Regions from separate parts of the Pseudomonas sp. DF11 genome, predicted to be linked through region 2. Evidence: riboswitches for the same ligand, from Rfam matches in the RefSeq annotation. Region 2 holds a riboswitch; the other holds the start of a gene.
What was found. A riboswitch is a leader RNA that binds a small molecule or an ion and turns the genes downstream of it on or off. The one in region 2 is predicted to bind cobalamin.
Positions count from the first base shown of each region.

Region 1: another riboswitch for cobalamin. It lies ahead of AC30D9_RS24235 (CbtB domain-containing protein); the one in region 2 lies ahead of cobO (cob(I)yrinic acid a,c-diamide adenosyltransferase).

Region 1 covers NZ_JBYVYN010000009.1:173,607-189,394, reverse strand. Annotated here, with positions in the region: gene AC30D9_RS24280 (nitrite/sulfite reductase) at 1-664, opposite strand, end outside; gene AC30D9_RS24275 (ABC transporter substrate-binding protein) at 1,167-2,306, shown strand; gene AC30D9_RS24270 (DUF2970 domain-containing protein) at 2,394-2,612, opposite strand; gene metH (methionine synthase) at 2,667-6,377, opposite strand; gene AC30D9_RS24260 (fatty acid cis/trans isomerase) at 6,533-8,824, shown strand; gene nfuA (Fe-S biogenesis protein NfuA) at 8,941-9,525, shown strand; gene cobM (precorrin-4 C(11)-methyltransferase) at 9,628-10,374, opposite strand; gene AC30D9_RS24245 (cobalamin biosynthesis protein) at 10,452-10,856, opposite strand; gene AC30D9_RS24240 (CbtA family protein) at 10,853-11,548, opposite strand; gene AC30D9_RS24235 (CbtB domain-containing protein) at 11,560-11,748, opposite strand; cobalamin riboswitch at 11,850-12,072, opposite strand; cobalamin riboswitch at 12,286-12,498, shown strand; gene cobW (cobalamin biosynthesis protein CobW) at 12,596-13,660, shown strand; gene cobN (cobaltochelatase subunit CobN) at 13,664-15,788, shown strand, end outside.
Region 2 covers NZ_JBYVYN010000015.1:33,736-49,523, reverse strand. Annotated here, with positions in the region: gene cbiB (adenosylcobinamide-phosphate synthase CbiB) at 1-298, opposite strand, end outside; gene bluB (5,6-dimethylbenzimidazole synthase) at 295-945, opposite strand; gene AC30D9_RS28290 (cobyrinic acid a,c-diamide synthase CobB) at 942-2,324, opposite strand; gene cobO (cob(I)yrinic acid a,c-diamide adenosyltransferase) at 2,321-2,932, opposite strand; cobalamin riboswitch at 3,011-3,379, opposite strand; gene AC30D9_RS28280 (hypothetical protein) at 3,538-4,122, shown strand; gene AC30D9_RS28275 (PQQ-dependent sugar dehydrogenase) at 4,226-5,536, shown strand; gene AC30D9_RS28270 (C40 family peptidase) at 5,732-6,268, opposite strand; gene AC30D9_RS28265 (C40 family peptidase) at 6,434-7,060, opposite strand; gene hda (DnaA regulatory inactivator Hda) at 7,272-7,976, opposite strand; gene AC30D9_RS28255 (AI-2E family transporter) at 8,146-9,219, opposite strand; gene AC30D9_RS28250 (DUF2066 domain-containing protein) at 9,252-10,310, opposite strand; gene purM (phosphoribosylformylglycinamidine cyclo-ligase) at 10,676-11,734, shown strand; gene purN (phosphoribosylglycinamide formyltransferase) at 11,734-12,384, shown strand; gene AC30D9_RS28235 (DUF3108 domain-containing protein) at 12,393-13,106, shown strand; gene AC30D9_RS28230 (hypothetical protein) at 13,507-13,701, shown strand; gene AC30D9_RS28225 (DUF2058 domain-containing protein) at 13,844-14,383, opposite strand; gene mazG (nucleoside triphosphate pyrophosphohydrolase) at 14,410-15,243, opposite strand; gene relA (GTP diphosphokinase) at 15,365-15,788, opposite strand, start outside.

The DNA of each region.
Region 1 (15,788 bases), on a different contig from region 2:
GCAGGAACTCGTTGATGAATGCGCCGACCACCGGCGTACGCCCCAGGCCACCGCCCACCAGCACACGGAAACCCAGCTCGCCGGCCGCGTTGTAGACTGTCTCCAGGCCGATGTCGTGGACTTCGATAGCCGCACGGTCCGAGCTCGAGCCGTTGATGGCGATCTTGAACTTGCGCGGCAGGTAGGCGAATTCCGGGTGGAACGTGGTCCACTGGCGGACGATCTCGCACCACGGGCGCGGATCGATCAGTTCATCGGCGGCGACACCGGCGAACTGGTCAGTGGTGACGTTGCGCAGGCAGTTGCCGCTGGTCTGGATCGCGTGCATCTGCACGGTCGCCAGCTCGGCCAGGATTTGCGGTACGTCTTCGAGGGCAGGCCAGTTGTACTGGACGTTCTGCCGGGTACTGATGTGGGCATAGCCCTTGTCGTAGTCGCGGGCAATCTGCGCCAGCTTGCGCACCTGGCGCGAGGTCAACTGGCCATAAGGCACGGCCACCCGCAGCATTGGGGCGAAACGCTGGATATACAGGCCATTCTGCAAGCGCAGAGGGCGGAATTCTTCTTCGCTCAGCTCGCCTGCCAGATAGCGTCGGGTCTGATCACGGAACTGCTTGACGCGGTCCTCGATGATCCGCTGATCGTACTCGTCATATACGTACATATAAGTCTCGGTCTCAGGCTTGGGCCGATCAGAAACAGCTGCGTGTTGGCTCGCTGGAATCGGGTTCTGCCTCGGCAATTCTGCGCGCACGGCCGCGCACTCCTAGAGGAGCCGGTGCACGATACCTGTTTTGAGTTATGCGCAAAAGTGATGTTTGAGTATATGTAAAGAACCAAATCGACTAATGAGATTGATTATTGCCTAACCCTCATTTGTCGTACGGGCAATCATCGTCTTAACTGTGGTCGAGTCCTATGCAATCACCTACAAAACCGACAAGAGGCGATGCAATGAGCAATCCGACCAAAGCAAGGAAAAGCGACAGTACCGTTGATGCCTGGGCCATTCTGTTCCTGATTATCCTGGTGGTGGGCACCGCAGTGTTCTGGGTCAGTCATCAATAAGTTCCAGCCGTTGCAGGCTACGTGAAGGTTTCGCGTTCATGTGCCCGTTCGCCACCCGGGTCGTTATACTGGGTGGCGTATTGTTTGGGGCGGGCGGGATGTTGAAGTTTATCTGCAGGCTACTGGGGCTGTTATGCCTGTCATTCTGGGCGCATGCCCAAGCCGCCAATGCGGTGTCTTCTTCGACCGAAGCTGTGGTCGCCAGGCCGGCTGCTCCTTCAGTCGTATTCCTTAACCCTGGGTACTCCACCGAAACCTTCTGGGTCAGCTATACCGAATTCATGCAAGCGGCGGCCAGCGGACTGGGCCTGCGACTGCGTGTGGAATATGCAGAGCGCGATCCCCAGCTCATGATTCGCCAGGCGCGCGAGGTTATTACGGCGAAAGACCGTCCGGACTATCTGGTGCTGGTCAACGAACAGTATGTCGCCCCGCGAATCCTGCAATTGGCGCAGGGCAGTGGGGTCAAGCTGTTCCTGGTGAATAACACGTTGACCAGCGATCAGAGTCGCCTGTTGGCGGAGGGCGGTACCCTGCCTGCCGAGTTGCTCGGTAGCCTGGTGCCCAACGATGAGCGCAGCGGCTACCTGATGCTCAAGGAGCTCTTGCGTCAACACGGGCCGCTGGCGCCTGGGCAGACCCTCGACTTGCTGGCATTTTCCGGGAAGAAAATCACCCCTTCGGCGCAACTGCGCGAGAAAGGCTTGCAGCGGGCGCTGGCCGAGCACCCGCAGGTGCATCTGCGTCAGTTGGTCTATGGCGAGTGGAATCGTGAACGGGCTTATGAGCAGGCGAGCCAGTTGGTCAAGCGCTATCCGCAGACCGCGCTGGTCTGGTCGGCCAACGATGAAATGGCCCTGGGCGCCATGCAGGCGTTCGAGGAGGCCGGTCGCCAGCCGGGCAAGGACGTGTTGTTCAGCGCGATGAACAGCTCCAGGGCGGCGCTCCAGGCCCGTATCGACGGGCGCCTGAGCGTCCTGTTCACCGGTCATTTCAGTCTGGGCGGCTGGGCCATGGTCATGCTCCATGATCATGCCCAGGGCGTCGATCTCGCGCGTCATGGCGGCTACAACCAGCAGCTCGACCTGATGCAATCGCTCGATCCGGCCCGCGCCCGCGCGTGGCTGAACATGAATCCTGCCAAGGACTACCGCCTGGACTTCAAGCGCTTCAGCCTGGTGTCCCACCCGGATGGCGAGCGCTATGCCTTTTCGCTCGATGCGCTGGGGCGGCGCTAGAGCGGCTCAGATCGAGGCTGGCGAGACGGGGAATATGACTGTTTCGGTTCGAAAGAGAGATCTGGTTCCATACTGTGCAGATACGTTCTATACGCCCGCAAAGTACAACACCAGATTGACGATCCCATACAACGTCAACCCGAAAATCACCGTAAACAGGATGCCGAGGATGATGAAGTGGCTCGGCTTGCCATGGGTGAAGTCGCGGGCGCGGTTTTTCCCGCTTTGCACGCCAAAGGCCGCAGCTCCCACGCTGTGCAGCATTTGCCAGAGGGTGGGCGCCTTATTTTCGGTCGGTTCGTCCATGATGCTCTCCATACACAAGGTCGTATGTGGAGAGCATAGTCAATTGCTGCGGACTTAGTTGTCGTAGCCCAGGTTCGGTGCCAGCCAGCGTTCGGTCACGCTCAGGTCCTGACCCTTGCGTGCGGTGTAGCTCTGGACCTGGTCCTTGTCGATCTTGCCCACGGCAAAGTACTGCGCCTGGGGATGGGCGAAATACCAGCCGCTGACCGCTGCCGCCGGGAACATGGCGTAGTGTTCGGTGAGGAATACGCCGCTGCGTCCGGCCTTCAGTTCGCTGGCCTCGGGGTCGAGCAGGCGGAACAGGGTAGCTTTCTCGGTGTGATCCGGGCAGGCCGGGTAGCCGGGGGCAGGGCGGATGCCGGTGTACTGCTCCTTGATCAGCGCCTCGTTGTCCAGGCTCTCGTCCTGGGCATAACCCCAGTGCTCCTTGCGCACCTGTTGGTGCAGCCATTCGGCACAGGCTTCGGCCAGGCGGTCGGCCAGGGCCTTGACCATGATCGAGTTGTAGTCGTCGCCGGCTTCCTGGTAGGCCTTGGCGACTTCTTCGGCGCCGATGCCGGCGGTGGTGATGAAACCGCCGACGTAATCGGTCACGCCGCTGTCTTTGGGCGCGACGAAGTCAGCCAGGGAGAAGTTCGGCTTGCCGTCGGTCTTGATGATCTGCTGGCGCAGGTGATGCAGGCGCGCAAGTGGCTTGCCATCGTCGCCGTAGACTTCCAGGTCATCGTCATGCACCTGGTTGGCCGGCCAGAAGCCGAACACCGCACGGGCGCTGATGAGCTTCTCGTCGATCAGCTTGCGCAGCATCGCCCGGGCGTCGGCGTACAGCGCGGTGGCCGCTTCGCCGACCACTTCGTCGGTGAGGATGCGCGGGTATTTGCCGGCCAGGTCCCAGGAAATGAAGAACGGCGTCCAGTCGATGTATTCGGCCAGGACGTTCAGGTCAATGTTGTCCAGCACCTTGGCGCCGGTAAAGGTCGGCTTGACCGGCTGGTAGCTGCTCCAGTCGAACTGCGGCTTCTTGGCCACGGCGGCGGGGTAGCTCAGGCGCTCGGTGCGGGCACTGCGGTTGGCGGTGCGTTCACGCACGTCCATGTAGTCCAGGCGGGTCTTCTCGACGAACGCCGGCTTGAGTTCCTTGGACAGCAACTGCGTGGCCACGCCAACGGCGCGGGAGGCATCGGTGACGTAGATCACCGCGTCGTTGCTGTACTTGGGCTCGATCTTCACCGCCGTGTGGGCCTTGGACGTCGTCGCGCCGCCGATCATCAACGGCAGGTGGAAGTCCTGGCGCTGCATCTCGCGCGCCACATGCACCATCTCATCCAGCGACGGGGTAATCAGGCCGGAGAGACCGATGATGTCGCATTTCTGCTCCCTGGCCACCTGCAGGATCTTCTCCGCCGGCACCATCACGCCCAGGTCGACAACGTCATAGCCGTTGCAACCGAGCACCACGCCGACGATGTTCTTGCCGATGTCATGAACGTCGCCCTTGACCGTGGCCATGAGGATCTTGCCCTTGGCCTCCGGCTTGTCGCCTTTTTCCGCCTCGATGAACGGAATCAGGTGGGCCACGGCCTGTTTCATCACCCGTGCGGACTTGACCACCTGGGGCAGGAACATTTTGCCGGCGCCAAACAGGTCGCCGACGATGTTCATGCCGGCCATCAGCGGGCCTTCGATGACCTCGATCGGCCGGGCGAAAGACAGTCGCGATTCCTCGGTATCTTCAACGATGTGGGTGGTGATGCCCTTGACCAGCGCATGTTCCAGGCGCTTGTTCACCTCCCAGCCGCGCCACTCCTCGGTTTCCGCTTCCTTGACGCTGCCGTCACCCTTGTACTTGTCGGCGATGGCGAGCAGGGCGTCGGTGCCTTCGGGGGTACGGTTGAGGATCACGTCTTCCACGGCGTCGCGCAACTCCACCGGGATCTGGTCGTAGATCTCCAGTTGGCCGGCGTTGACGATGCCCATGGTCAGGCCCGCGCGGATCGCATAGAGCAGGAACACCGAGTGGATCGCCTCGCGCACCGGATTGTTGCCGCGGAACGAGAACGACACATTGGACACGCCACCGGAGGTCAGCGCGTAGGGCAGTTCATCGCGGATGTAGGCGCAGGCGTTGATGAAGTCCACGGCATAGTTGTTGTGCTCTTCGATACCGGTGGCGACGGCGAAGATGTTCGGGTCGAAGATGATGTCTTCCGGCGGGAAGCCGACTTCGTTGACCAGGATGTCGTAGGAGCGCTTGCAGATTTCCTTCTTGCGTGCCTCGGTATCGGCCTGGCCGGCTTCGTCGAAGGCCATCACCACCACGGCGGCGCCGTAGCGCTTGCACAGCTTGGCGTGATGGATGAACTGCTCGACGCCTTCCTTCATGCTGATGGAGTTGACGATGCCCTTGCCCTGGATGCACTTGAGGCCGGCCTCGATCACTTCCCATTTCGACGAGTCGATCATGATCGGCACGCGGGAAATGTCCGGTTCGCCGGCAATCAGATTGAGGAAGGTCACCATGGCCTTCTTCGAATCGAGCATGCCCTCGTCCATGTTGATGTCGATCACCTGGGCGCCGGCCTCGACCTGTTGCAGGGCCACTTCCAGGGCTTCGGTGTAGTTGTCCTCGCGAATCAGCCGGGCGAACTTGGCGGAACCGGTGATGTTGGTCCGCTCGCCAACGTTGACGAACAAGGAACTGCGATCGATGGTGAACGGTTCCAGGCCCGACAGGCGGCAAGCCCGTGGGATCTCCGGGATTGGCCGCGGCGCATAGCCGGCCACGGCCTTGGCGATGGCTTCGATGTGCGCCGGGGTGGTGCCGCAGCAGCCGCCGACGATGTTCAGGAAGCCGCTCTGGGCGAATTCCTCGATGACTTTGGCGGTCTGGGCGGGCAACTCATCGTATTCACCGAACTCATTGGGCAGGCCGGCGTTCGGGTGGGCCGAGACATGGGTGCTGGCCTTGTTCGACAGCTCTTCGAGGTACGGGCGCAATTCGCTGGCGCCCAGGGCGCAGTTCAAGCCCACGGAGATTGGCTTGGCGTGGGCCACGGAGTTCCAGAACGCTTCGGTGGTCTGCCCGGAGAGGGTGCGGCCGGAGGCGTCGGTGATGGTGCCGGAGATCATGATCGGCAACTCAACGCCCAACTCTTCGTAGACCCCTTGCACGGCAAAAATCGCTGCCTTGGCGTTCAGTGTGTCGAAAATGGTTTCGATCAGGATCAGGTCGGCGCCGCCTTCGATCAGGCCCTTGGTGGCCTCGGTGTAGTTCTCCACCAGTTCGTCGAAGGTCACGTTGCGGTAGCCGGGGTTGTTCACGTCCGGCGACAGCGAGCAGGTGCGGCTGGTCGGGCCGAGCACGCCGGCGACGAAGCGCGGTTTGTCCGGGGTTTCCAGGGTCTTGGCGTCGGCCACCTTGCGGGCCAGGCGGGCGCCTTCCAGGTTCAGCTCGTAGGCCAGGCCCTGCATGCCGTAGTCGGCCTGGGACACCTGGGTGGCGTTGAAGGTGTTGGTTTCCAGGATGTCGGCGCCGGCATCCAGGTAGGCTTTTTCGATGGCGCCGATCACGTCGGGACGGCTGAGCACCAGCAAATCGTTGTTGCCTTTGACGTCGCTCGGCCAGTCGGCAAAACGCTTGCCGCGGTAGTCCTGTTCTTCCAGCTTGTAGCTCTGGATCATCGTGCCCATGCCGCCGTCGAGGATCAGGATGCGTTCCTTGAGGGCTTGCTGGAGAAGATAAAGGCGAGCGCTGCGATCGGACATAGGACTACCTGGAAAAAAGACCATTACGAAGGCCGGGATGATAGCAAACCTGTGCTGGATTTGATCATGATGGGGTTTTGCATGAATATCGCTCATGTTTGCAAGGCGATGCTGGCCCGGTAGAATCGCCGGACTATCTCTTAGGGACCCGAGACATGCCGTACCGCGTCTTATTCGGCAGTCTGTTGCTGCTGTTGTCTATTACCGCAGCCGCCGGGAGTCCCGCTCCCGCGATCTCCTACACTCGCGACATCCAGCCGATCTTCACGGAAAAATGCGTGGCCTGCCATGCCTGCTACGATTCCGCCTGCCAGTTGAACCTGGGCAGCGGCGAAGGCGTTGCCCGGGGCGCGAGCAAGCTGTCGGTGTATGACGGCGAGCGGCGCCAGGCGGCCGACCCGACCCGCTTGTTCTATGACGCCTCGGGCCAGCGCGCCTGGCAGCGCAAGGGCTTCTACTCAGTGCTCGACGCCCAGGGCAGCCAGGCTGCCTTGATGGCGCGGATGCTGGAGCTGGGCCACAGTGCGCCGTTGCAGCCCAACGCCAAGCTACCGGAAGACATCGTGCTCGGGCTCAACCGGGATAACAGTTGCCCGATGCCTGGACAATTCGACGAGTACGCTGCCACCCATCCCCGGGAAGGCATGCCCTTGGCCGTCACCGGCCTGACCGACCAGCAATACCAGACCCTGCAGCGCTGGCTGGCCGCCGGCGCTCCCATCGATCAGCAGGCCCTGGCCCCGAGCGCCGCCGAAGCCTTGCAAGTGGTGCAATGGGAAAACCTGCTCAACGCCCCCGGTGCCCGGGAAAGCCTGGTGGGCCGCTGGTTGTTCGAGCATTGGTTCCTGGCGCATATCTATTTCAAGGACGGCGAACCGGGGCATTTCTTCCAATGGGTGCGTTCGCGCACTCCCACCGGCCAGCCCATCGACCTGATCAACACCCGCCGTCCGAACGACGATCCCGGCACTCGCGTTTATTACCGGCTCTGGCCGGTGCAAGGGGTGATCGTGCACAAGACCCACATCACCTATGGCTTGAGCGCGGCGAAGATGGCGCGGATCAAGAGCCTGTTCTACAGCGGCAAATGGCAGGTCAGCGCCTTGCCGGGCTACGGGCCGGAGCGCCGGGCCAATCCGTTTTCCACGTTTGAAGCGATTCCGGCGCAAGCGCGCTACCAGTTCATGCTCGATAACGCCGAGTATTTTGTGCGCACCTTCATCCGCGGGCCGGTGTGCCGGGGCCAGATCGCCACGGATGTGATCCGTGACAATTTCTGGGCGTTGTTCCAGGCTCCCGAGCATGACCTGTACATCACCGACCCGAACTACCGCGGCCAGGCCACGCCGTTGCTGGCGATGCCCGGGCAGAACGATGACGTGGGCAGCGTTCTCAGCCTGTGGCTCGACTACCGCGACAAACGCAACGAGTACGAAGCCTTGCGCCGCGACAACTATGCCGAGCTTCCGGCGCCGAGCTGGTCGACGTTATGGGCCGGCAATGACAATGCGCTGTTGAGCATTTTCCGGCATTTCGACAGTGCTTCGGTCACCAAGGGATTGATCGGGGAGGTGCCACAGACGATGTGGCTGTTCGATTTCCCGTTGCTGGAGCGTACCTATTACCAGTTGGCGGTGAATTTCGATGTGTTCGGCAACGTCTCCCATCAGGCCCAGACTCGCTTGTATTTCGACCTGATCCGCAACGGCGCGGAGCAGAATTTCCTGCGCTTGATGCCGGCCGACTCCCGGGAAGGCTACCTCGACGACTGGTATCAGGCCGGCGGCAAGTTCAAGATGTGGCTCGATTATGAGTCCATCGACAATGACAAGCCGACCGCCCTCAAGCTCGACGAACGCGACCCCAAGCGCGATTTTGCCCAGCAATTGCTGGCCCGTTATGGCGACCTGAATGCGCGGCCCGATCCGATCAACCGTTGCGACGGCGCCTACTGCTCGCGGCCGAACATCGATCCGACGTTGCAAAACGCCGAGCAGGCCCTCAGTCGGCTGGTGTCGCGCCCGGCGGCGGGGCTCAAGGTGATCGACCAACTGCCGGAAGCGACCCTGCTGCGCATCGAAACCGCCAGCGGTCATCGTGAGGTCTACAGCCTGCTGCGCAACCGTGCCCACAGCAACGTGGCGTTCCTGTTGGGCGAGGAGATGCGCTACCAGCCGGGTCTGGACACGCTGACGGTCTATCCGGGCGTGCTCAGCAGCTACCCGAACTTCATCTTCAACATCCCCGCCGGGCAGGTGCCGGCGTTTGTCGATGCCATGGAAAACGCCCAGGACGTGCCGGCGTTCGAGCGGATCGTCGAGCGCTGGGGGATTCGTCGCAGCCACCCGCAGTTCTGGGACTACTTCCATGATCTGGACCGTTATATCCAGGAAACGGAGCCTCTGGAGGCCGGTGTGCTGGACATGAATCGCTACCAGAACCTCTGATCGGGAGGCCCGGCGACGGAACCCGTCGCCGCTGGCTGCTTTCCCGACAAAAATACTGGGACTTTGTCCGGCGCGTTGATTGGCGTAAACTGCCGACAAGCCTGCGAGGAGTTCCCATGACCGCTATTACGATTACCGATGCCGCCCACGATTACCTGGCCGACCTGCTGTCCAAGCAGAACACCCCAGGTATCGGGATCCGCATCTTCATCACCCAGCCCGGCACCCAGTACGCTGAGACGTGCATTGCCTACTGCAAGCCGGGGGAAGAGAAAGCCGAAGACACCGCGCTGGGGCTCAAGAGCTTCACCGCCTACATCGACTCGTTCAGCGAAGCGTTCCTGGACGATGCGGTGGTCGACTACGCCACCGACCGCATGGGCGGCCAGTTGACCATCAAGGCGCCGAACGCCAAGGTGCCGATGGTCAATGCCGACAGCCCGGTCAACGAGCGCATCAATTACTATCTGCAAACCGAAATCAACCCGGGGCTGGCCAGCCACGGCGGCCAGGTTTCGCTGATCGACGTGGTGGAAGACGGTATCGCCGTGCTCCAGTTCGGCGGCGGCTGCCAGGGCTGCGGCCAGGCTGACGTGACCTTGAAGGAAGGCATCGAGCGCACCTTGCTCGAGCGCATTCCAGAGCTCAAGGGCGTGCGCGACGTGACCGACCACACGCAGAAAGAAAACGCCTACTACTGATAGGTGTTCGCTGCGGATATAAAAAACGGTGCCCGTGAGCACCGTTTTTTTATGGGCGCAGATCCGACCGCCGCCAATCCCTGTTGGCTCTTGCTGATTGAGTCAAGGCCTGTAGAGATGCGCATGCCCGGCGCGGTACAGCGACGATTCGCTGAACACCTCATTACCCAGCACGCGCCCCACCAGAATCAGCGCCGTACGGCGAAAACCCTTGGCCTGCACCTTCTCGGAGATATCGGCCAGCGTCCCCAGCACCCATTCCTGATCCGGCCAGGTCGCCCGGTGAATCACCGCGATTGGACAATCGGCGCCGTAGTGGGGCAGCAGTTCGTCGACGATTTTTTCCAGATGATTGACCCCCAGGTGAATCGCCATGGTCGCCCCGTGTTGCGCCAGGCTGCTGAGTTCTTCCCCAGCGGGCATCGGGCTTTTGTCTGCGTAGCGGGTGAGAATCAGGCTTTGGGAGATGTCCGGCAAGGTCAGTTCGGCGCCCAGCAGGGCGGCGCAGGCTGAGGTCGCGGTGACGCCTGGGATGATCTCGAAAGGGATGTCCAGTTCCCGCAGGCAACGAATCTGCTCACCGATGGCACCGTACAGGCTCGGGTCGCCAGAGTGCACCCGGGCCACGTCCTGCCCCTTGAGATGGGCGCTCTTGATCAATTCGATGATCTGTTCCAGGTGCAGCTCGGCGCTATTGATCACCTGTTCGGCGCGATGGCCTTCAATTACCGCCGTTGGCACCAGGGATCCGGCGTAGATGATCACCGCGCAGTTGCGGATCAGTCGTTGGCCTTTGACTGTGATGAGGTCCGGGTCGCCGGGGCCGGCGCCGATGAAGTAAACGGTCATGACCGGCTCCTGTGAAAGATGGGTGAGCGTCGTCCAGATGAAGATCGCTCATGATCCTGGGGGCGGATTATCGGGATTTACGACGCGCGCGCCAATGCCAACGTGCTCATGGGGCCTTTTTGACGGGGAATCAGCAGCATCGCGGGCGTCGTGCCCAATTGGTCGGCCAGGGCCAGGGCGGCGCTTTCGGCGATGCCATAGCAGCCTGTGCGTTCGAAGGCGATCTCGGAGCGGTGACTGAGTCGCCCCTGGTAGCCGGCCAACTGCTCGGCGCTGAAGCAAGTCAGCGGCAGCGCCAGTTGTTCGGCCAGCTCCAGCAGGCCCGGTTCGTCACGCTTGAGGTCGATACTGGCCAGGGCTTGCACCTGATCGAGCGCAATGCCGTGGGCCAGCAGTGTCTGGTCGAGCAAGGCCCGCAGCGTACTGGCCGGGCAACCACGCTGGCAGCCCAGGCCGATCACCAGGATCGGCTCGGTGGTCATGCGTCGTGGTGGGTTTGGCTATCGCGGCGAAACAGCCAGGCGCTGATCAGGCCCAGGGCCAGCCAGAACGCGATGTTGGTCAACTGCGAGGCGATCTTGAATTGGCTTTCCAGCGCTTCGGGCGCCAGCATCGAGTGAACTTCCGGCTGCGGTGCGCCGATGACATGGGGCACCAGCAACGTCGCCACGCCCAGCAGCTTGAGCAGCCAATGTCTGCCGAAGGCGATCAGGGCGATGCCCACCGCCGTGGACGCCGCAGTGCCGATCCACCACATCTGCCGCTGGGCCAGGTCGGCTGCAGCGGTGCCGGGTAGTTCCGGTGGCAGGCCGAGGGTCGGCGCGAGGACAAAGGTGGCGTAACCGGCCAGGCCCCAAAGCAGCCCCTGGGAAGTGCGAGTCGGGGCGCGCAAGGTGTACAGGCCCGCCAACATCAGGGCGAAACCCACCGCGACCACCAGGTTGCCGCCGGTGGTGGACAGCACGCGCTGCCAGCCATCTTCCGGTTCCCAGGCTTCGGCATCATGGGTGTGGGCAACGCCGTCGGCGTGTTCGTGGACCTCGGCGGCTGGAGCCTTCTCATAGGTTTCAGCCTGGAGAATCAGCGGTGATACCCAGAAACTTTGCAGCAGGGTCAGCAGCAGGGCGGCCAGCAAGCCGCTGAAACCGGCGGTCTGCGCGATACGCTTGATCATGTCGTCGGTTCTCAATGGCACGGGAAGGCGGCGCTGTGGCGGGTGTCGTGGGCCGCGTTGTGCACCGCTTCGATGTGGGAGAAACCGGCGAAATAGACCAGGCCGGCGCCCAGGATCGAGGCCAGGATCGCGGCGCTCAGGCGTTGGCTCAGGGTAGTGGTGCTGCTGGCGGTGCGGGCGGTGCTGCTGATGGTCGACATGGCGCTTCCCTCTGTTCTTGTTCAGTGGGTGATTCGAGCGCAATGAAACCCCGGGCGAAAGCCCGCCAAGGTTCGAACAGCGCCCGCCCACCGCGGGTTTGTTGATGCTTGAGTCATGGGCCGGTCTCCGGGCTTGCGAGGGGCCGGGCTTGTGCCTGGCCTGCAAGCGTCACCTTCCCATGTCGACAGACACAGTGGTTCAGACGCTTCGCTCGCTTACCGTTGCGGGGGCAGCACCGGACTGACGTGGCCTTGAAGTAAAGCACACGATTCACCGGTTTCCCGTTTCACCCTGTGAAGGGCACCCGTAACTAGGCGCACAGGAGAGCATGGGCGGGGGCGGGACGTCAATTGGCATGGGTTTGCAGATTGACAGCGAGTTGAACCCATCGCGAGCAGGCTCGCTCCCACAATGAATCGCGCCGGACACAACATTCATGTTCAACCAAGATCAACTGTGGGAGCGAGCCTGCTCGCGATGAGGCCAGCGCATGCACCGCAAAACGCTCTGGAGATTGACCCGCCCCCACACCCTGCGTAGCCTTGCATCTTCGAGGTTCTTCGGCCTGTGCCGAAGCTAAGAAGGGAACGCGGTCCAAGCCGCGGCTGCCCCCGCAACTGTGAACGGTGCTGTTTCTGCAAGGCCACTGTGCATGCCCTTTACACCAGGCGCACGGGAAGGCGCAGCAATCGCCAGTCAATGACTGGCCCGCCGTCAGCCAGGAGACCTGCCTCGACGCAGATTCTCACTACAACCGGGCGGGGTGATCCGGTGGCGAAATCTTCCGCGCATGCCTTGCCTGCGGTTGTCGTCCCGTTTGCCCGCCACTTTGCCAAGGGGCATCGGATGAAAACACTGGCCAAACTTCCCGTCACCATCGTCACCGGTTTCCTCGGCTCGGGTAAAACCACCTTGCTGCGGCACATGCTCGACAACGCCCAGGGCCGCCGCATCGCCGTGATCGTCAACGAGTTCGGCGAGCTGGGCATCGACGGCGAGATCCTCAAGCAGTGCTCCATCGGTTGCACCGAAGAAGAAGCCAACGGCCGTGTCTACGAACTGGCCAACGGTTGCCTGTGCTGCACGGTGCAGGAAGAGTTCTTCCCGGTGATGCGCGAGCTGGTGGCCCGGCGCGGCGACCTCGACCACATCCTCATCGAAACCTCCGGCCTGGCCCTGCCCAAGCCGTTGGTCCAGGCCTTCCAGTGGCCGGAAATCCGCAGCGCCTGCACCGTCGATGCGGTAATCACGGTGGTCGACAGCCCGGCCGTGGCCGCCGGCACCTTCGCCGCCTTCCCTGACCAGGTCGATGCCCAGCGCAAGCTCGACCCGAACCTGGACCACGAATCGCCGCTGCACGAACTGTTCGCCGACCAACTGGCCAGCGCCGACCTGGTGATCCTCAACAAGGCCGACCTGATCAGCCCTGAAGACCTGGCAAAAGTCCGCCTGGAAGTGGCCGAAGAGCTGCCGCCGGCGGTCAAGGTCATCGAAGCCAGCAGCGGTCGCCTGCCGTTGGACGTGCTGATCGGCCTGGGCGCCGGCTCCGAAGAACACATCGACAGCCGCCACAGCCACCACGATCATCACCATGACGGCGACGAAGACGACCATGATCATGACGCCTTCGACTCCATTTCCATCGAGTTGCCCCAGGCCGACGAAAGCCTGCTGCTGGACGCGTTGACACAACTGGTGGTCCAGCACAGCGTGCTGCGGGTCAAGGGTTTCGCGGCGATCCCGAACAAGCCGATGCGCTTGCTGATCCAAGGCGTCGGTACGCGGTTCGACAAGCATTTCGACCGCCAGTGGGGCGCCGATGAAGCGCGGGTCACCCGGCTGGTGCTGATCGGCCAGGCGCTCGATGCCGGGCTGCTTGAAGCGCAGTTGCGCGCCGCTCTCAGCGTCTAAGCCATGCACCTGCTCAGGACCCAGCCCGGCGGCTTTGTATCGGACGACAACATTGCTGACCTGGGGCAAACCCCAGCCGAACTGGTGATCCTGTGCAGCGGTGATTCCAGCCTGGCGCTACTGGCCGAAGCGGCCAGGCAGTTGCCAGGCGATTATCCGGAGTTTCGCCTCGCCAACCCGATGCAGGTGCAGAACCACGCCTCGGTGGACCTGTATTTCGAGGACGTACTGCGCCACGCCAAGGTCATCCTGTTGTCGCTGCACGGCGGCATCGGCTATTGGCGCTACGGCATCGAGCGCCTGATGGAATTGGCCGGGCGTGGGGTGAAGCTGATCCTGGTACCGGGGGATGATCGCCCGGACCCGGAGCTCAGTGACCTGAGCAACGTGCCCGTCGAGGATCGCGACCGGCTCTGGCAGTTCTTGCGCCAGGGTGGCTTGGGCAATGCCCTGGACCTGTTTCACAACCTGGGCAGCCAATGGTTCGGCCGTGATTATCCGTGGGAGGAACCGCAAGTCCTGCCGCGCACGGCGATTTATCACCCCGCAAACACCAACGCCAGCCTCGGCGATTGGCAAGCCGACTGGCGGGCCGATCTACCGGTGGCGGCGGTGCTGTTCTATCGCTCCCACCTGCAAGCGGCGAACACCGCGTTCATTGACGTGTTCTGCCAGCGCTTGCAAGTGGCGGGGCTCAATCCACTGCCGATTGCCGTGGCCAGCCTCAAGGAACCCGGTTGCCTCGCGCTGGTGGAAGATTGGCTGGATGAGGTCGAAGCCGGGGTGATTCTCAACACCACCGGCTTCGCCCAATCCAGCCCTGAAGCGCCGCACCTGCGGCCGTTTCGCCGCAACATCCCGGTGATCCAGGCGATCTGTGCCCAGGACAACGAACCCGGCTGGCGCGCCAGCGAACAGGGCCTGGGCTCGCGGGACCTGGCGATGCACATTGCCTTACCGGAGCTGGACGGACGGATCATCAGCCGCCCGATCAGTTTCAAGGACCTGGCCTGGCGCAGCGAGCGCAGCCAGAGCGATGTGGTCTGTTACCGGGCCGTGCCCGAGCGCATGGATTTTGTTGCCGAACTGGCCCGGCGCTGGACCACCCTGGCGCGCCTGCCCAACGGCGAAAAGCGCGTGGCGCTGATCCTCGCCAACTACCCGACCCGGGACGGGCGTATCGGCAACGGTGTCGGCCTGGACACCCCGTCGGCGGCGCTGAATATCCTGCGGGCCATGCAGGCCGAGGGTTATCCATTGCCGGGCGAACTGCCGACCAGCGGCACCGCGCTGATCCAGCAATTGCTCGGCGGGGTCAGCAACGACCTGGACAGCCTCGACTTGCGCCCGTGTCACCAGAGCCTGGCCCTCGACGCTTACCAGGCCCTGTTCGATGCATTGCCCGAGGCCAACCGCCAGGCGGTGCTGGAGCGTTGGGGCTCGCCCGAGCATGACCCGATGTTCCGCGACGGGCGCCTGATGGTCGCCGGCCTGCGCCTGGGCCTGACCTTTGTCGGCATCCAACCGGCGCGGGGTTATCAGGTCGATCCAAGTGCGGTGTACCACGACCCGGACCTGGTGCCACCCCACGGTTACCTGGCGTTTTATTTCTGGTTGCGTCACACCTACGGCGTCCACGGGGTGATCCACGTCGGCAAGCACGGCAACCTCGAATGGCTGCCGGGCAAGGGCGTCGGGCTGTCGGAGAGTTGCTGGCCCGATGCATTGCTGGGACCGCTGCCGAACATCTATCCATTTATCGTCAACGACCCGGGTGAGGGCGCCCAGGCCAAGCGTCGGACCCAGGCAGTGATCATCGACCACTTGATGCCGCCGCTGACCCGCGCCGAAACCTACGGGCCGCTGCGTAACCTCGAGCTGTTGGCCGACGAATACTACGAGGCGCAGTTGCTCGATCCGCGCCGCGCCCGGGAACTGCAACGGGACATTCTGAAGCTGGTGCGCGAGACGCACATCGACCGCGAGCTGCAACTCGATGCCGCGCTCGACAGCGATGCCGACGCAGCGATCTGGCTGCCGCGCCTGGACACCTATCTGTGTGATTTGAAGGAATCGCAGATCCGCGATGGCCTGCACATTTTTGGTGAATCGCCCAGCGGACGCCTGC
Region 2 (15,788 bases):
CCGGCTCGACATGCTCACCAAGGCTGCGCAGGCCGAGGGCACAGTACAACGCCAGGATCTCCACCAGCCAACCCACCACAGGCGCCCAGGACAGGGCCGTGGCCAGCAGGGTCAGCGGCACCACGGCGATGATCCACGCCGTCACCCCGTGGCTGCGCCAGCCGCGCCCGCCGGAATTGAAGCGCTGTTCGATGCGATCAGCAAAACCACCGAACGCCACCAACGGATGCCAGCGCCGGGGCTCGCCCAACAGCGCATCCAGCGCCACCGCGGCGGCACTGAGCAACGCCACGCTCATGGGCTCACTCCCCAACGATTTTCATACAGCAGTTCATTGAGCGGACGCGGCTGCGCCCAACCTTCCAGGGCGAGCATCGGCGCCGGATAAAACCCCTCGACCGGCCCCAGGCAAAGTACCGCCAGCGGCTTGGCCCCGGTGGGCAGGCCCAGCAGATCGGCCAGGGCCTGGGGTTCGAACAGCGATACCCAGCCCATCCCCAACCCTTCGGCGCGGGAGGCCAGCCACAGGTTCTGGATCGCGCAGGACAGCGAGGCCAGGTCCATTTCCGGCAAGGTCCGTCGACCGAAGATGTGCCGCTCGCGATCCTCCATCAACGCCGCCACCAGCACCTCGGCGCAGTCGTCGATGCCTTCGACCTTGAGCTTCATGAACTCATCGCTGCGCTCGCCCAGGGCCTCGGCGGTGCGGATGCGTTCCTGCTCCACCAGTTCGCGGATCTGCCCGCGCAAGGCGCGGTCGCTGATGCGGATGAATCGCCACGGTTGCATCAGGCCGACGCTGGGGGCCTGGTGCGCGGCTTCCAGCAGGCGGCGCAGCAAGGCCGGTTCGACCGTGCCGCCGGTGAAGTGGCGCATGTCACGACGTTCGGCGATGGCGCGGTAGATGGCGTCGCGTTCGGCTTGGGAGAAAGCGGTGTCTGTCATGGCCTCTTCGCGAGCAAGCCCGCTCCCACAGGGTTTAGGTGATCAAACGTGGGAGCGGGCTTGCTCGCGAAGGCGGCCTCAAGGTCAGGTGCAAACAACGCGGCAATCGCCCTGGGATTGGACGGAAAATAAAAGTGCACATAAGAAGCCGTCATCCGCCCCTGCCGGAATACCGCCTCCGCGCCTCGCCCGCCATTCGGGCTATGGCCACGGGCAATCGGTTCAAGTTCAGTGTTGGTCAGGGAATGATGGTAGGTGTGCCCACGCAGGTTGCCTTCCGGCAAATCCACCGATTGCAGCGCCAGGGCCGCCAGGCGCTTTTGCATCTGCGCATCGCCGGCCAACAATCCCAGCAGTTCGGCGCGCACGCCGTCGACATCGGTCAATGAATCGAGCAGATACAACATGCCGCCGCATTCGGCGAGCAACGGTTTATCGGCTGCGTGGTGGGCACGAATCGCGGCCAGCATCGGGGTATTGCGGGCCAGCACAACGTGGTGCAGCTCCGGATAACCACCAGGCAGATAAAGGCTGTCCGCCTCGGGCAGTTCGCTGTCATGGATCGGTGAAAAGAAGCTCAACTGCGCGCCCATGGCCCGCAGCAGATCGAGGCTTGCGCCATAGGTGAAGGCAAACGCTTCGTCCCGGGCCACGGCGATGCGCACACCGTCGAGCCATTGTTGTGGGTTGATCACCTCGGGGGCGGCGAACTCGACTGCCGGCGGCAGCGCCACTTCGCAACTGCCGGCCAGGGCGTCGGCCGCTGCATCAAGGCGCAGGTCGAGGTCGTTCAATTCGCTGGCCTGGACCAACCCGAGGTGGCGGCTGGGTAACTCGATGCCGGTTTCCCGGGACAACGCGCCGTACCAGCGTAGGCCTTCGGTCAGGCTGCCTTCGAGCAATTGTGCGTGGCGCAGGGTGCCGACGCGGTTGGCCAAGACCCCGGCGAATGGCAAGTCCGGCTGATAACGGGCCAGGCCCAAGGCCAGGGCGCCGAAAGTCTGGGCCATGGCCGTGCCGTCGATCACCGCCAGCACCGGCACACCGAAATGTCGCGCCAGATCGGCGCTGGAAGGGGTGCCGTCGAACAGCCCCATCACCCCTTCGATCAGGATCAGGTCCGCTTCAGCGGCGGCTTCCCACAACAGCCGGCGGCTTTCCTGCTCACCGACCATCCACATGTCCAATTGATAGACCGGCGCGCCGCTGGCGCGCTCGAGGATCATCGGGTCGAGAAAGTCCGGGCCGCACTTGAAGACGCGCACCTTGCGCCCCTGGTTGCGATGCAAACGGGCCAGGGCGGCGGTGACGGTGGTCTTGCCTTGCCCCGAGGCCGGAGCGGCGATCAGCACCGCCGGACAGTGGCGAGCATCACTCACAGTTCAACGCCTTTCTGCGCCTTGATGCCGGCCTGGAACGCGTGCTTGATCATGCCCATTTCGGTGACGGTGTCGGCCAGTTCGATCATCTCCGGCTTGGCACCACGCCCGGTCACCACCACATGCTGCATAGGTGGACGGGCTTGCAGATCGCTCAACACCTGATCGAGGTCGAGGTAGCCGTGTTTGAGGGCGATGTTCAGTTCATCGAGCACCACCAGGCCAATGGACGGATCGCTGAGCAATTGCCGCGACACCGCCCAAGCGGCTTCGGCGGCGGCGATATCACGCTGGCGGTCCTGGGTTTCCCAGGTGAAACCTTCGCCCATCACGTGAAAACGTACCTGCTCCGGGAAGCGGCGGAAGAACAGCTCTTCACCGGTGCTGTTGCGCCCCTTGATGAACTGCACCACTCCGCATTGCATACCGTGGCCCATGGACCGTGCGAGCATGCCAAACGCCGAGCTGCTCTTGCCCTTGCCGTTGCCGGTCAGCACCAGCAGCAGGCCGCACTCGTTCGGCGAGTTGGCGATGCGCTCGTCGATCACGGCTTTCTTGCGCAGCATGCGCGCCAGGTGGCGTTCGTCGCGATCGGGGGTGTCGGTCATGGAAGCTCTCCGTTGAGATTGGATAACGGCGGGCGGGCATAAAAAGGACGGCAGCGAGCCTGGCATCGCCCACCGTGATGCCGTTGGATGAATCAGGCCGGTCTCCGGGCTCATGAGCGGCGCAATGCCCGGCTGTGCGCCTTCCCATGTCTACGACACAGTGGTGAGTGGCCTGTGTAGCGAGTTCTGTCAGTTCAACTTCGGCGTCAGAAGTCCATATCCTGCGTTGCTGCTCCTCGCCATAGCGGGCTATGACTCGTCACAGCGCCTTGGCTATGGACTTCTGACATCCGAATTTGAACTGACGAACTCACCACACAGGCCACAGAGCACAGCGTTGACTCATTTACCGTTGCGGGGGCAGCGCCGGGTTCGTGTGCACTCACCGGCTTCCCTGTTTCACTCTATCGACCGGGGTCATAGAGCACCTGAAACAAGCGGCGAAGGTTAGAGGGTTGGGGGTGGAGCGTCAATTAAAGCCGCCATAGGACATGCACCGAACATTGGCCCTGATCAATAAAATGACGCCAATCTTGTGCCACGCTACGGCAAGTGATATCAAATAGGCATCACGACCCGATATCACAAGAACAAGAGGGCAAAACATGCAAGGCATGCTCATCAGCAATCCAAAACTGGAATTCCTGCGCCCGGTGCTGGAACGCTGGTTTGATTGTATCGACCGCTACAACGCCGTACGGGGCGATAACGACACCCCTTACTGGTTCGATGAACGGGCCAACCTTGGCCTGTTATCGGCCGCCGCCTGGATGGCCGAGATGGTCACGCTGCAGAACGCGCCGACCCGCAAGCAGAATGAAGAAGGCGAACGCAACGTCAGCGCCGATCTGTTCATCGCCGGTGCCGATGAACGCGCCTTTATCCAAGCCACCCAACGCTGGCCCAAGGTCACCAACCTGAACCTGACCCAGCCGCTGCTGGAAGCCACCAGCGACGCCAAGCGCATCAGCTACGCCAGCGACCTGAAGCTGGGCTGCCTGTTCGTCGCGCCGCAAAAGCCCCAGCAAAGCGCTACGCCCGAAGAATTGCAGGACATGGTCGACGACCTGCAGAAGGAAAACACCTGCGCCGTGGCCTGGTACTTCCCTTACGCCTACCGCAAGTTGCGCAACGAAGCAGGTCACTATCATCCGGGGATTGCGGTGCTGTTCAAACAGGCCCACGGCTGACTCGCCAGGACTGTGCGGAGCTTGCTGACACGCGCCTGCAGTTGAACCATCGCGTGTCTACGCTCCTCTATGAATAACTACATGCATTCATAGGGAAGCCAGCATGCTCAAGCCACCTCATCTTTTGGTCGTCGCCCTTGCCGCCGGGCTTGCCGCTTGTGGCGAGTCTTCCACGCTGCAAGTGTCCGATGGCACCGGTCCTGCGCCGAAACTGCCCGAACCGAACAAGACCCTCGTCCCTACCGTCAACATCGCCGAAGCCATCGGCTGGCCCGAAGGCGCCAAGCCAACCCCGGCCCAGGGCCTGCAAGTGGGCGCGTTCGCTGAAGGGCTGGACCATCCGCGCTGGCTTTATGTGTTACCCAACGGTGATGTGCTGGTGGCCGAAACCAACGCCCCGCCCAAGCCGGACGACGCCAAGGGCATCCGTGGCTGGGTGATGAAGAAGGTCATGGGCCGCGCCGGAGCCGGAGTGCCCAGCCCCAATCGCATCACGCTGTTGCGCGATACCAATCACGACGGCATCGCCGAAACCCGCACGGTGTTCCTGGAAAATCTCAACTCGCCGTTCGGCATGACCCTGGTGGGCAATGACCTGTATGTGGCCGATACCGACCGGCTGATCCGTTTTCCCTACAAGGACGGAGACACGCAAATCAAGGCGCAGCCGACCAAGGTCGTCGATCTGCCCGGAGGCACGCTCAACCACCACTGGACCAAAAACGTGATTGCCAGCCGCGACGGCAGCAAGCTGTATGTCACCACGGGCTCGAACAGCAACGTCGCGGAAAACGGCATGGAAGCCGAAGAAGGTCGCGCGGCCATCTGGGAAGTGGACCGTGCCAGCGGCAATCACCGGATCTTCGCCTCAGGCCTGCGCAACCCCAACGGCCTGGCCTGGGAGCCCCGCAGCGGCGCGCTGTGGACAGCGGTGAACGAACGGGATGAGATCGGCAGCGACCTGGTGCCGGACTACATCACATCGGTCAAGGACGGTGCCTTCTATGGCTGGCCCTACAGCTACTATGGGCAGCATGTCGATGCCCGGGTCGAACCGCAGAACCCGGCGCTGGTGGCCAAGGCCATCGCCCCGGACTACGCCGTCGGCCCTCACACCGCCTCACTGGGCCTGACGTTCGCCGAGGGCAGCACCTTGCCTGCGCCGTTTACCGAGGGGGCTTTCGTCGGCCAGCATGGTTCCTGGAACCGCAAGCCCCACAGTGGTTATAAAGTGATTTTCGTACCGTTCAGCGGCGGTAAACCGGTGGGGCAACCGGTGGATGTGTTGACCGGTTTCCTGAACGCCGACGAAAAAGCCCAGGGCCGGCCAGTGGGCGTCGTGATCGACAAGCAGGGTGGATTGCTGGTGGCTGATGATGTGGGGAACAAGATTTGGCGGGTGTCAGGCAAATAAGGCCGACACACCTTTGTGGCGAGGGGATTTATCCCCGCTGGGCTGCACAGCAGCCCTGAACCTCTGACCTCGATGTATCAGACAGCTCGCATTCAAGCATTCAATTTTTGGGGCTGCTTCGCAGCCCAGCGGGGCGGTGCGACGTTTCGCTAAATCCCCTCGCCACAAATTTTGCACTGAGCCAGGTAAAACACTTCAGGGATTACGCGCCAGGTGCTCCGGCTGCAACACCCGCTTGGCGCTCAGATAGGCTTTCTGCCAATAGCTCTTGGACAGGCTGTCGAGCTTGACCGTACCGCCAGTGGCCGGCGCGTGGACAAAACGGCCCTCGCCGACATAGATCCCGGCGTGGCTGACCTGGGAGCCGCCGTTGGTGGCGAAGAAAATCAGGTCGCCGGTCTGCAACGCGTCCTTGCCGACATCGGGGGCGCGCATGCCGATCATTTCGCGGGTAGAGCGCGGCAAGGAGATGCCAGCGGCATCGCGGTAGACATAACCGATCAGACCACTGCAATCAAAACCCGAGTCCGGCGTATTACCACCCCAACGATACGGCGTACCCACCAGGCCCAGGGCGCGGAAGAGCACGTCTTCGGCGGCTGGGGAAAAGGTTTGCGAGGGAGCAAAGACCACCGGTGCCCGCACGGGGGCTGGCGGCGGCGCAGGACGGCTGGCGCAGGCGCTGAGCAGCGCGGCGAAACACATGAGAGCGAGGCGGGCCGACGTCGACATATGCAGAACAATCCTGATCTGGATGCGGCTTTTCTGCCGTGGGCATGAAAACAAATCCGCCTGCGGAGTACGCAGGCGGATTGCCATCAATCAATGATCAAGGATTCTAGCGGCTATGACGCAAACTTCAAGTAAGACTTTAAGTTTGCCTTACAAACTGTGCGTTTACTTGCGGGCAGTGACCACGGTCGGAGCCATGGCAAGGGCGCGCTTGGCTTCGATGAAGGTCTTGCTCCAGTAGCTGTCGCCCAGGCTGTCGATTCGCACGCCACCGCTGCGACGGCTGCTGGAATGGATGAACTGGTTGTCACCCAGGTAGATACCGGCGTGGCTGACGCGACCACGACGACCGTTGGTGCTGAAGAACAGCAGGTCACCGGGTTCCAGTTGATTGCGAGCCACCAATGGGGCGTTCACGTTGATCATCTCGCGCGTGGAGCGCGGCAAGTTCATGCCGGCCTCTTCGCGGAACAGGTAACCGATGAAACCGCTGCAATCGAAGCCAGCTTCAGAGGTACCGCCAAAACGGTAGCGGGTACCGATCAAGGACATGCCACGTTCCAGGATGCTGTCGGCCAGTACTGGAAGCTGGTAAGGCTTGCTGCCGGCGAAGGCTGCGAGCTCTTTGTCGGAGGCCATTTCTTCCTGGAACGCAATGGAGGAAGACTGGGCGGTAACGGAGTTCTTGACCTGTGGCTGGGGCGCTTGCTGGGACACTGGGGAGTGGGCAGCGCAACCGAACAACAGGGTAACGAGTGCGAGAGGCACGAGGGGTGCGAAGCGATTTAGCATGGGCACGACCGTGGCTGAATAGTAAAGATGGCGAGACTATGCCTTCTATCAACCTCATTTGCAAATTCAATCGATGCAAATGTGACTTCTCGGTTTCGCGTTTACATCTAAGCGCTTAAGCCCATTTTGAATCCTACGTAGCCTGCAGCCCAGCAGGGCCGCGGGTTTCGCCGCGGCCAAAGCAGGCCAAGAGCCACTAGTCGGATAGGTTCTACCAGCCCAAGGTTTCTTTCAAAAAAGGAATAGTCAGCTTGCGTTGGGCCTGGAGTGAGGCCTGGTCGAGACGTTCGAGCAATTCGAACAAGGCGCTCATGCTGCGGGTGCCACGGGTGAGAATGAAATGCCCGACTTCATCGGTCAGGTGCAGGCCACGTCGGGAAGCGCGCAGCTGCAAGGCACGGAGCTTGTCTTCGTCGGACAGCGGGCGCATCTGGAAAATCAACGCCAGGGTGAGACGGGACTTGAGGTCCGCCAGCTTCACTGGCAGCTCCCGAGGTGACGTCGATGCGGCGATCAGCAAGCGCCGACCACTGTCGCGCAACCGATTGAACAGATGAAACAGCGCCTCCTCCCAATCAGCCTTACCAGCCACGGCTTGGAGATCATCCAGGCAGACCAGTTCGTACTGTTCGAGGTTATCGAGGATTTCAACGCCGCGATCGAGCAGCTCGGCCAACGGCAGGTACACCGCCGGTTCGCCCAATTGCTCGAAGCGCAGGCACGCCGCCTGCAACAGGTGCGTGCGTCCTACCCCATCCTTGCCCCACAGGTAAATCAGGCTCTCGGTCCAGCCGGCGTCGGCTTCGCAAAGCCGCTCGACATAGCCGAGTGCAGCGGCATTGGCGCCTGGGTAGTAGTTGATAAAGGTGGCGTCATCACGCAGACGCACACCTAGGGGCAGCTGAATCGGTTTCATGCGGACTGAACAGTTCCCAAGGAACCGTTAGTGGCCTCTGTGTGAAGTGCGCAAAGTTTATACCCGTGGCGCGGACCGCACAATGCGCCGGACCACGAGCAAAATCAAAGGTTTGCAGCGGCAAGGGCATGGAGCGTCAGTTTCCCTGACACCCCGCCGGCCAATTGCCTTACAGGTCGGGGTCTTCGGCGCCGCTGTAGATGTCCGAATCCTTGTACAGATCGTGCATATGACGCACCAGCACCATGATCACCGCCGCCACCGGCAACGCCAACAGGATCCCGGTGAAGCCGAACAATTCGCCCCCCGCCAGGATCGCGAAGATCACCGCCACGGGATGCAGGCCAATGCGGTCGCCCACCAACAGCGGCGTCAGCACCATGCCCTCCAGGGCCTGCCCGACCATGAACACCGCCACGATGCCAATCATTGGGTACAAGTCGCCGCCGAACTGGAACAACCCGGCGATCAATGCCGCGCCAATCCCGATCACAAACCCCATATACGGCACGATAGCCGCCAGCCCGGCGATCAAGCCGATCAGCAGCCCCAGCTCCAACCCGACCAACATCAACCCAGCCGCATAGATGAAACCCAAGGCCACCATCACCAGCAATTGTCCACGCACGAACGCCCCCAGCACTTCGTGGCATTCGCCGGTCAGGGTCATGATGCGTTCTTCGCGATGGCGCGGCAGCAGGCTGCGGATCTTGGCCATCATCAGGTCCCAATCCCGCAGCAGGTAGAAAGCCACCACGGGAATCAGCACCAGGTTCGCCAGCCAGCCGATCAACGCCAGGCTCGAAGCCGTGGCCTGGCTCAATACCACGCCGACGATGTCGGTGGTCTGGCCCATGTGCTCGCTGATGGCGGCCTTGACCTTGTCGAACTTCCAGAAACCGTCCGACAACCCCAGCTTCGACTGCACCCACGGCACCGCGCTGTGCTGCAACCAATCGAGCATCTGCGGCGCCAATTCGTACAGGCGCAGCAGTTGCTTGGCGAGCATCGGTATCAGCACCAGCAACAGCGCGACCACGATCAAGGTGAACAACGCAAAGACCGTCACCACGCCCCAGGTCCGCGACAGGCCAAGTTTTTCCAAGCGATCCACCACCGGGTCAAACAGATAGGCCAACAACAGCGCAACCAGGAACGGCGTGAGGATCGGATGCAGCAGATAGATAAACGCGAACAGCAGGGCGACCCCACCCAACCAGAACCAACGCCGCGTATCGCCCATGAACCACTCCTAGCTATATAAAGAAAGAAAACCTACCAACGGAACCGCAAATTGGCTGCCGGCGCAGGCGCAGGTGCTGCAACCGGGACCGAACCATCGGCGGCTGGCGGCGCCACAGGCACTGGCGCGACGGCTTCGCCGGGTGGAATTTCCTGCAGTTTGGCCAGGGCCAACTGCGCCTTCAACTGTTCGGCACTGCCGGTGACCCGATAGACGATCCGGTCTTCTTCCACCCGCTGCAACTGCCCGCCAAACGGCTCGAGCAGACGCCCTAGCGCCGCATAACGCTCCAGGTTCATGCCCTGCACTTCCAGCAGTTGCTCGGTGGCCACGCCCGGCTTGGCGACGAAACGAGGCGCCAGGCGCTGACTCACCGCGAGCATGACTGCATCGGCCAGGGCCGCGGGATCGGCGCCCTGGGCCGTACCCTGTTCGCGCTGATCCCCCAGCCACAGGCGCCAGGTGCCATGCCACTGGCCACCCTCCTCCTTGGCGTGGACCGCCAGCAAAGCGTCTGTCGCGTAGCGCTCCGAGGCATCACGCAACGGCGCCGGGTCGTTGCCTTCCAGGTTTGGCGCGGTGGCGACGATCTGCTCGCTCAGGTCAGCCAACGGCAAGTGCAGCGCCAGGCCACGATGCTGGGCGGCACGCCGCAGCGGCGTTGCGCTGGCCTGGCCATCGCCCACCAGGCTGGAACCCTCGGTCGAGTCATTCAGCCACCAACCCAGGATCGATGGCCGGTTCGCACTCCACAGCGACAACCCTGCAGAACGCAAGGCCCGGTCGGTGCTTGTCGGGTCGAAGTCGACCTTGAGGCTTTCCGGCGGGCCGGCGTCGTAGCCATATTGAAGAATGATCTGCTGCGGGTCCTGGCGGATCGCCGCCAGGCCAGGGTTCTGGGCAGCCTTGGCGTCGCCGGTCAGGCGCAGTACCAGCGTATCCAGGGCGCGCAGGGTCGCCTGGTTGCGCTCCTCCGGCGTCTGGCTGGTGACCGGTTCGAACACCTGATAGAGGCCGTTGAGGGTTTCGGCATGGCTCGCCAGGCTGATCAGCGACAGGCAGCCTACGGACAAGAACTTGAACAAACGCATGGAAGATTCCCGGACATAACGGCTGGAACAGGCCGTGTGAAGAAGATTGAGCATGGCTGTGACCACAGCACCCGGCAAAACATTCACACGCCCGGTGGAAGTTTCGCACTGTCATCACCATAACCGGTTACCGCTACACCTTATACAGACGCGCTACACAGTACCAATATAAGAAATATCGGTTTTTTTCCGTGGATATGTCCCTGCCCGTCGGCGCGAGGATGGCCGCTGCCCCTCAAGCCTGATAAAATCGCGCGCCTTCGCAGACCGGCAATGGCTGGGCACCCGGAATAATTCGTACAACGGTTATTCAATGGCCCCGGCGGTCGGTCGTTACCCAGAAATCCCCCCTAAAGGCCTGGATCATGAGCAAGCAACCCTCCCTGAGCTACAAGGACGCCGGTGTAGACATCGACGCCGGTGAAGCATTGGTCGAACGCATCAAGAGCGTCGCCAAGCGCACTGCGCGTCCGGAAGTCATGGGCGGCCTGGGCGGTTTCGGCGCCCTCTGCGAGATCCCGGCCGGCTACAAGCAACCGGTGCTGGTCTCGGGCACCGACGGCGTCGGCACCAAGCTGCGTCTGGCGCTGAACCTGAACAAGCACGACAGCATCGGCATCGACCTGGTGGCCATGTGTGTGAACGACCTGGTGGTCTGCGGCGCCGAGCCGCTGTTCTTCCTCGACTACTACGCCACCGGCAAACTCAACGTCGACACCGCCGCCCAGGTGGTGACCGGCATCGGCGCTGGCTGCGAATTGTCCGGCTGCTCCCTGGTCGGCGGCGAAACCGCTGAAATGCCTGGCATGTACGAAGGCGAAGACTACGACCTGGCCGGCTTCTGCGTCGGCGTCGTGGAGAAGGCCGAGATCATCGACGGCTCGAAAGTCGCCACCGGCGATGCCTTGCTCGCCCTGCCATCTTCCGGCCCGCACTCCAACGGCTACTCGCTGATCCGCAAGATCATCGAAGTCTCCGGTGCCGACATCGAGAACACCCAGCTCGACGGCAAGCCCCTGGCCGACCTGCTGATGGCCCCGACCCGCATCTATGTCAAGCCACTGCTCAAGCTGATCAAGGACACCGGCGCCGTCAAGGCCATGGCCCACATCACCGGTGGTGGCCTGCTGGATAACATTCCGCGCGTGCTGCCAAAAGGCGCCCAGGCCGTGGTCGACGTGGCGAGCTGGACCCGCCCGGCGGTGTTCGACTGGCTGCAAGAGAAAGGCAACGTCGATGAAACCGAAATGCACCGCGTGCTGAACTGCGGCGTGGGCATGGTCATCTGCGTGGCCCAGGAGCACGTCGAGACGGCCCTGAAGGTACTGCGTGAAGCCGGCGAACAGCCTTGGGTCATCGGCCAGATCGCCACCGCCGCCGAAGGCGCTGCCCAGGTCGAGCTGAAAAACCTTAAGGCGCACTGATGTCCGCAACCTGTGACGTGGTGGTGCTGCTGTCCGGCACCGGCAGTAACTTGCAGGCCCTGATCGACAGCACGCGGACCGGCGACAGCCCGGTCCGTATTCGCGCGGTGATCTCCAACCGCGCCGACGCCTACGGCCTGCAACGCGCCAAGGACGCGGGGATCGACACCCGCGTCCTGGATCACAAGGCGTTCGACGGCCGCGAAGCCTTCGACGCCGCACTGATCGAACAGATCGACACCTTCAATCCGCACCTGGTGGTACTGGCCGGTTTCATGCGCATCCTCAGCGCCGGTTTCGTGCGTCACTACCAGGGCCGCCTGTTCAATATCCACCCCTCGCTGTTGCCCAAATACAAAGGGTTACATACTCACCAGCGGGCGCTGGAGGCCGGAGACACGGAGCATGGCTGCTCGGTGCACTTTGTCACCGAGGAACTCGATGGTGGACCACTGGTCGTACAGGCAGTAATACCGGTAGAGTTGCACGACACGCCACAAAGCCTGGCGCAACGGGTTCACGCCCGCGAGCACCAGATCTACCCGATGGCCGTGCGTTGGTTTGCCGAAGGACGGCTGACCCTCGACGATCGCGGTGCCTCACTGGACGGCCAGTTGCTCGCCTCCAGCGGCCATTTGATTCGATACTAGGAGATTTTATGCGTCGCGCCCTGCTCTTCGCTTGCGCTCTGCTGGCCTTGCCCCTGGCACAGGCTGCGGAACTTCAACCGTTCTCCGCCAGCTACACCGCCGACTGGAAACAGCTGCCCATGAGCGGCACCGCCGAGCGCAACCTGACCAAGGAAGCCAACGGCACCTGGAAGCTGAGCTTCAAGGCGTCGATGATGATCGCCAGCCTGACCGAAGAAAGCACCCTGACCCTGGACAAGGACACCCTGCTGCCACAGTCCTACCACTTCGAACGCGGTGGCCTGGGCAAAGCCAAGAAGGCCGACCTGGACTTCGACTGGAACACCAAGATGGTCACTGGCACCGATCGCGGCGATGCGGTCAAGCTGCCGCTCAACCGTGGCATGGTCGATAAATCCACTTATCAGTTGGCCCTGCAACACGACGTCGCGGCCGGCAAGAAAAGCATGAGCTATCAGGTCGTCGATGACGGCGAAGTCGATACCTATGACTTCCGCGTGCTGGGTTCGGAAAAGGTCGACACCAAGGCCGGCCAGATCGACGCGATCAAGGTCGAACGCGTGCGTGATCCGACACAAAGCAAGCGCATCACCGTGCTCTGGTTCGCCAAGGACTGGGACTACCTGCTGGTGCGCCTGCAACAGGTCGAGACCGACGGCAAGGAGTACAACATCATGCTCCTGGACGGTACGGTCAACGGCAAGGCTGTGAAAGGCAGCTGATCCACGCCGAAAACAAGAAGCCCTGCAGATGCGGGGCTTCTTTTTGCCTGGGTTTCATGACCACCACACAAACCTGTGGGAAATAGACCTGTGGGAGCGAGCCTGCTCGCGATGGCGTCGCATCAGCCAACCTCACCATTGACTGACACACCGCTATCGCGAGCGGGCTCGCTCCCACAGGTTTGGCTCCCAAGAAAAAAGTGGGGCCGCCTGCAACATGAAATCTTCTTCATGAAAGCCCCCTGCGACCGAATGCCGCGCACGGCCTGGCCTGCAGGATGGCCGCGATTTTAATGAAAACTTCTTAACGCGCCGAAGCATTTACTTAGCAGGCTATCCAAATCTATAACAAAGTCCTGCACACGCCTTGCTGCAGATAACAGAGATTGGAGCTTGCAAGATGACTGTGAAAGTAACTGAACGCGATGACGCCCACATGTCCCACGAAGGTATTGCCGCCGGTATCCGGATCTGGGATGTGCATCAACAGGATTTGCTGGTGGGGATGTTCCACTCCGAGACCGATGCTCATAACTACAAGGCTGAGCTGGAACGCGAGGAAAGGTTGCGCTCGCGGGAAATGGCAGAATCCTGAACGGCAGAAACACCTGTGGGAGCGGGCTTGCTCGCGAATGCGGTGGATCAGTCAACATCATCGTTGTCTGACACACCGCATTCGCGAGCAAGCCCGCTCCCACATTAGGTTTTGCGTTTAGCTCAGCAGTATTGCGCCCGGCTTACCACATCAAATCATCCGGAATCTGATACGCCGCGTACGGATCATCCGCATCCACTTCTTCGGTCTGGGTATTGAGCTGGACGATGCGCTTGGGGTCGCGTTCCTGGATCTTCAGGGCCGCTTCGCGCGGGATCACTTCGTAGCCGCCGGCATGATGGACGATCGCCAGCGAGCCGCTGCTCAGCTTGTTGCGCATCAGGGTGTTGACCGAGATACGCTTGACCTTCTTGTCGTCGACGAAGTTGTAATAATCCTCGGTGGTCAGCTTTGGCAGGCGCGAGACTTCGATCAATTGCTTGATCTGCGCGGCCCGGGCTTTCTGCTCGGCCTTTTCCTGCTGCTGGCGGTTGAGCTCCTGGTCGCGCTTGACCTTCTCGGCCATGGCCTCCTGGGCCGCGCGCTGCTGGGAGTCATCCAGCTCGATCTGGCCCTTGTGGGCCAGGCGCTGCTGCTTCTGTTTCTCTTTGCTGACCTGCTTGGCCTGCTTTTGGTTGACCAGCCCTGCTTTGAGCAACTGGTCGCGAAGGGAAAGGCTCATGGTGCTTACTCACTTAGGCAACGGCCTCAGCCACAGCTGGGCAAATTCTTTTCCTGACGTTTGGCTTCGCCCCATAAGGCGTCCAACTCTTCGAGGGTGCAATCTTCCATGGGACGGTGGGTGTCGCGCAATGCCTGTTCGATAAATCGGAAACGGCGTTCGAATTTGCCGTTGGCGCCACGCAGGGCCGTCTCCGGATCGACTTTCAGATGACGGGCCAGGTTCACCACGCTGAACAACAGGTCGCCGATCTCATCGCTGATAGCCGCCAAGTCGTTGTCAGCCATCGCTTCAAGGACTTCGTCCAGTTCCTCCCGGACCTTGTCGAGCACCGGTAGCGGGCCTGGCCAGTCGAAACCGACCTGGCCGGCACGCTTTTGCAGCTTCGCCGAGCGGGACAACGCCGGCAGCGCCCCCGGCACATCGTCGAGCAACGACAACTGCTCCGGCGCCGAGGCTTTCTCGGCCCGTTCCTCAGCCTTGATTTCTTCCCAGCGCTGCTTGACCTGTTCTTCGCTCAGGCGCGGGATATCCACGGGCGCGTACAGGTCACCGGTAGGAAACACATGGGGATGGCGGCGGATCAGCTTGCGGGTGATGCTGTCGACCACGCCGGCGAATTCGAAGCGGTTTTCTTCCCGGGCCAATTGGCTGTAATACACCACCTGGAACAACAGGTCGCCCAATTCGCCTTGCAGGTGATCGAAGTCGCCGCGCTCGATGGCATCGGCCACTTCGTAGGCTTCTTCCAGGGTATGGGGGACGATGGTCGCGTAGGTTTGCTGGATGTCCCACGGGCAGCCGTACTGCGGGTCGCGCAGGCGGCTCATCAGGTGGAGCAGGTCTTCAAGTGAATACATCAATTAGTCTCTGCGAGGACCTGTGGGAGCGGGCTTGCTCGCGAAGGCGGCGTGCCAGCCGACATTAATGTTGCTGATACACCGCTTTCGCGAGCAAGCCCGCTCCCACATCAGATCGGAATCACCCCGGCGTCCGGTTACGCCGGGTCTCGATGATGTTCGGCAACTGGGAAATCCGCCCCAGCAACCGCCCCAGCGCATCCAGCCCCGGAATCTCGATGGTCAGGGACATCAGCGCGGTGTTGTCTTCCTTGTTCGAACGGGTGTTGACCGCCAGCACGTTGATCCGCTCGTTCAGCAACACCTGGGACACGTCACGCAGCAGGCCGGAGCGATCGTAGGCGCGGATGACGATGTCCACCGGGTAGGTGAGCACCGGCACCGGGCCCCAACTGACCTGGATGATCCGCTCCGGTTCGCGACCGGCCAGTTGCAGCACCGAGGCACAGTCCTGGCGGTGAATGCTCACGCCGCGGCCCTGGGTGATGTAGCCGACGATCGCATCCCCCGGCAATGGCTGACAGCAGCCCGCCATCTGGGTCATC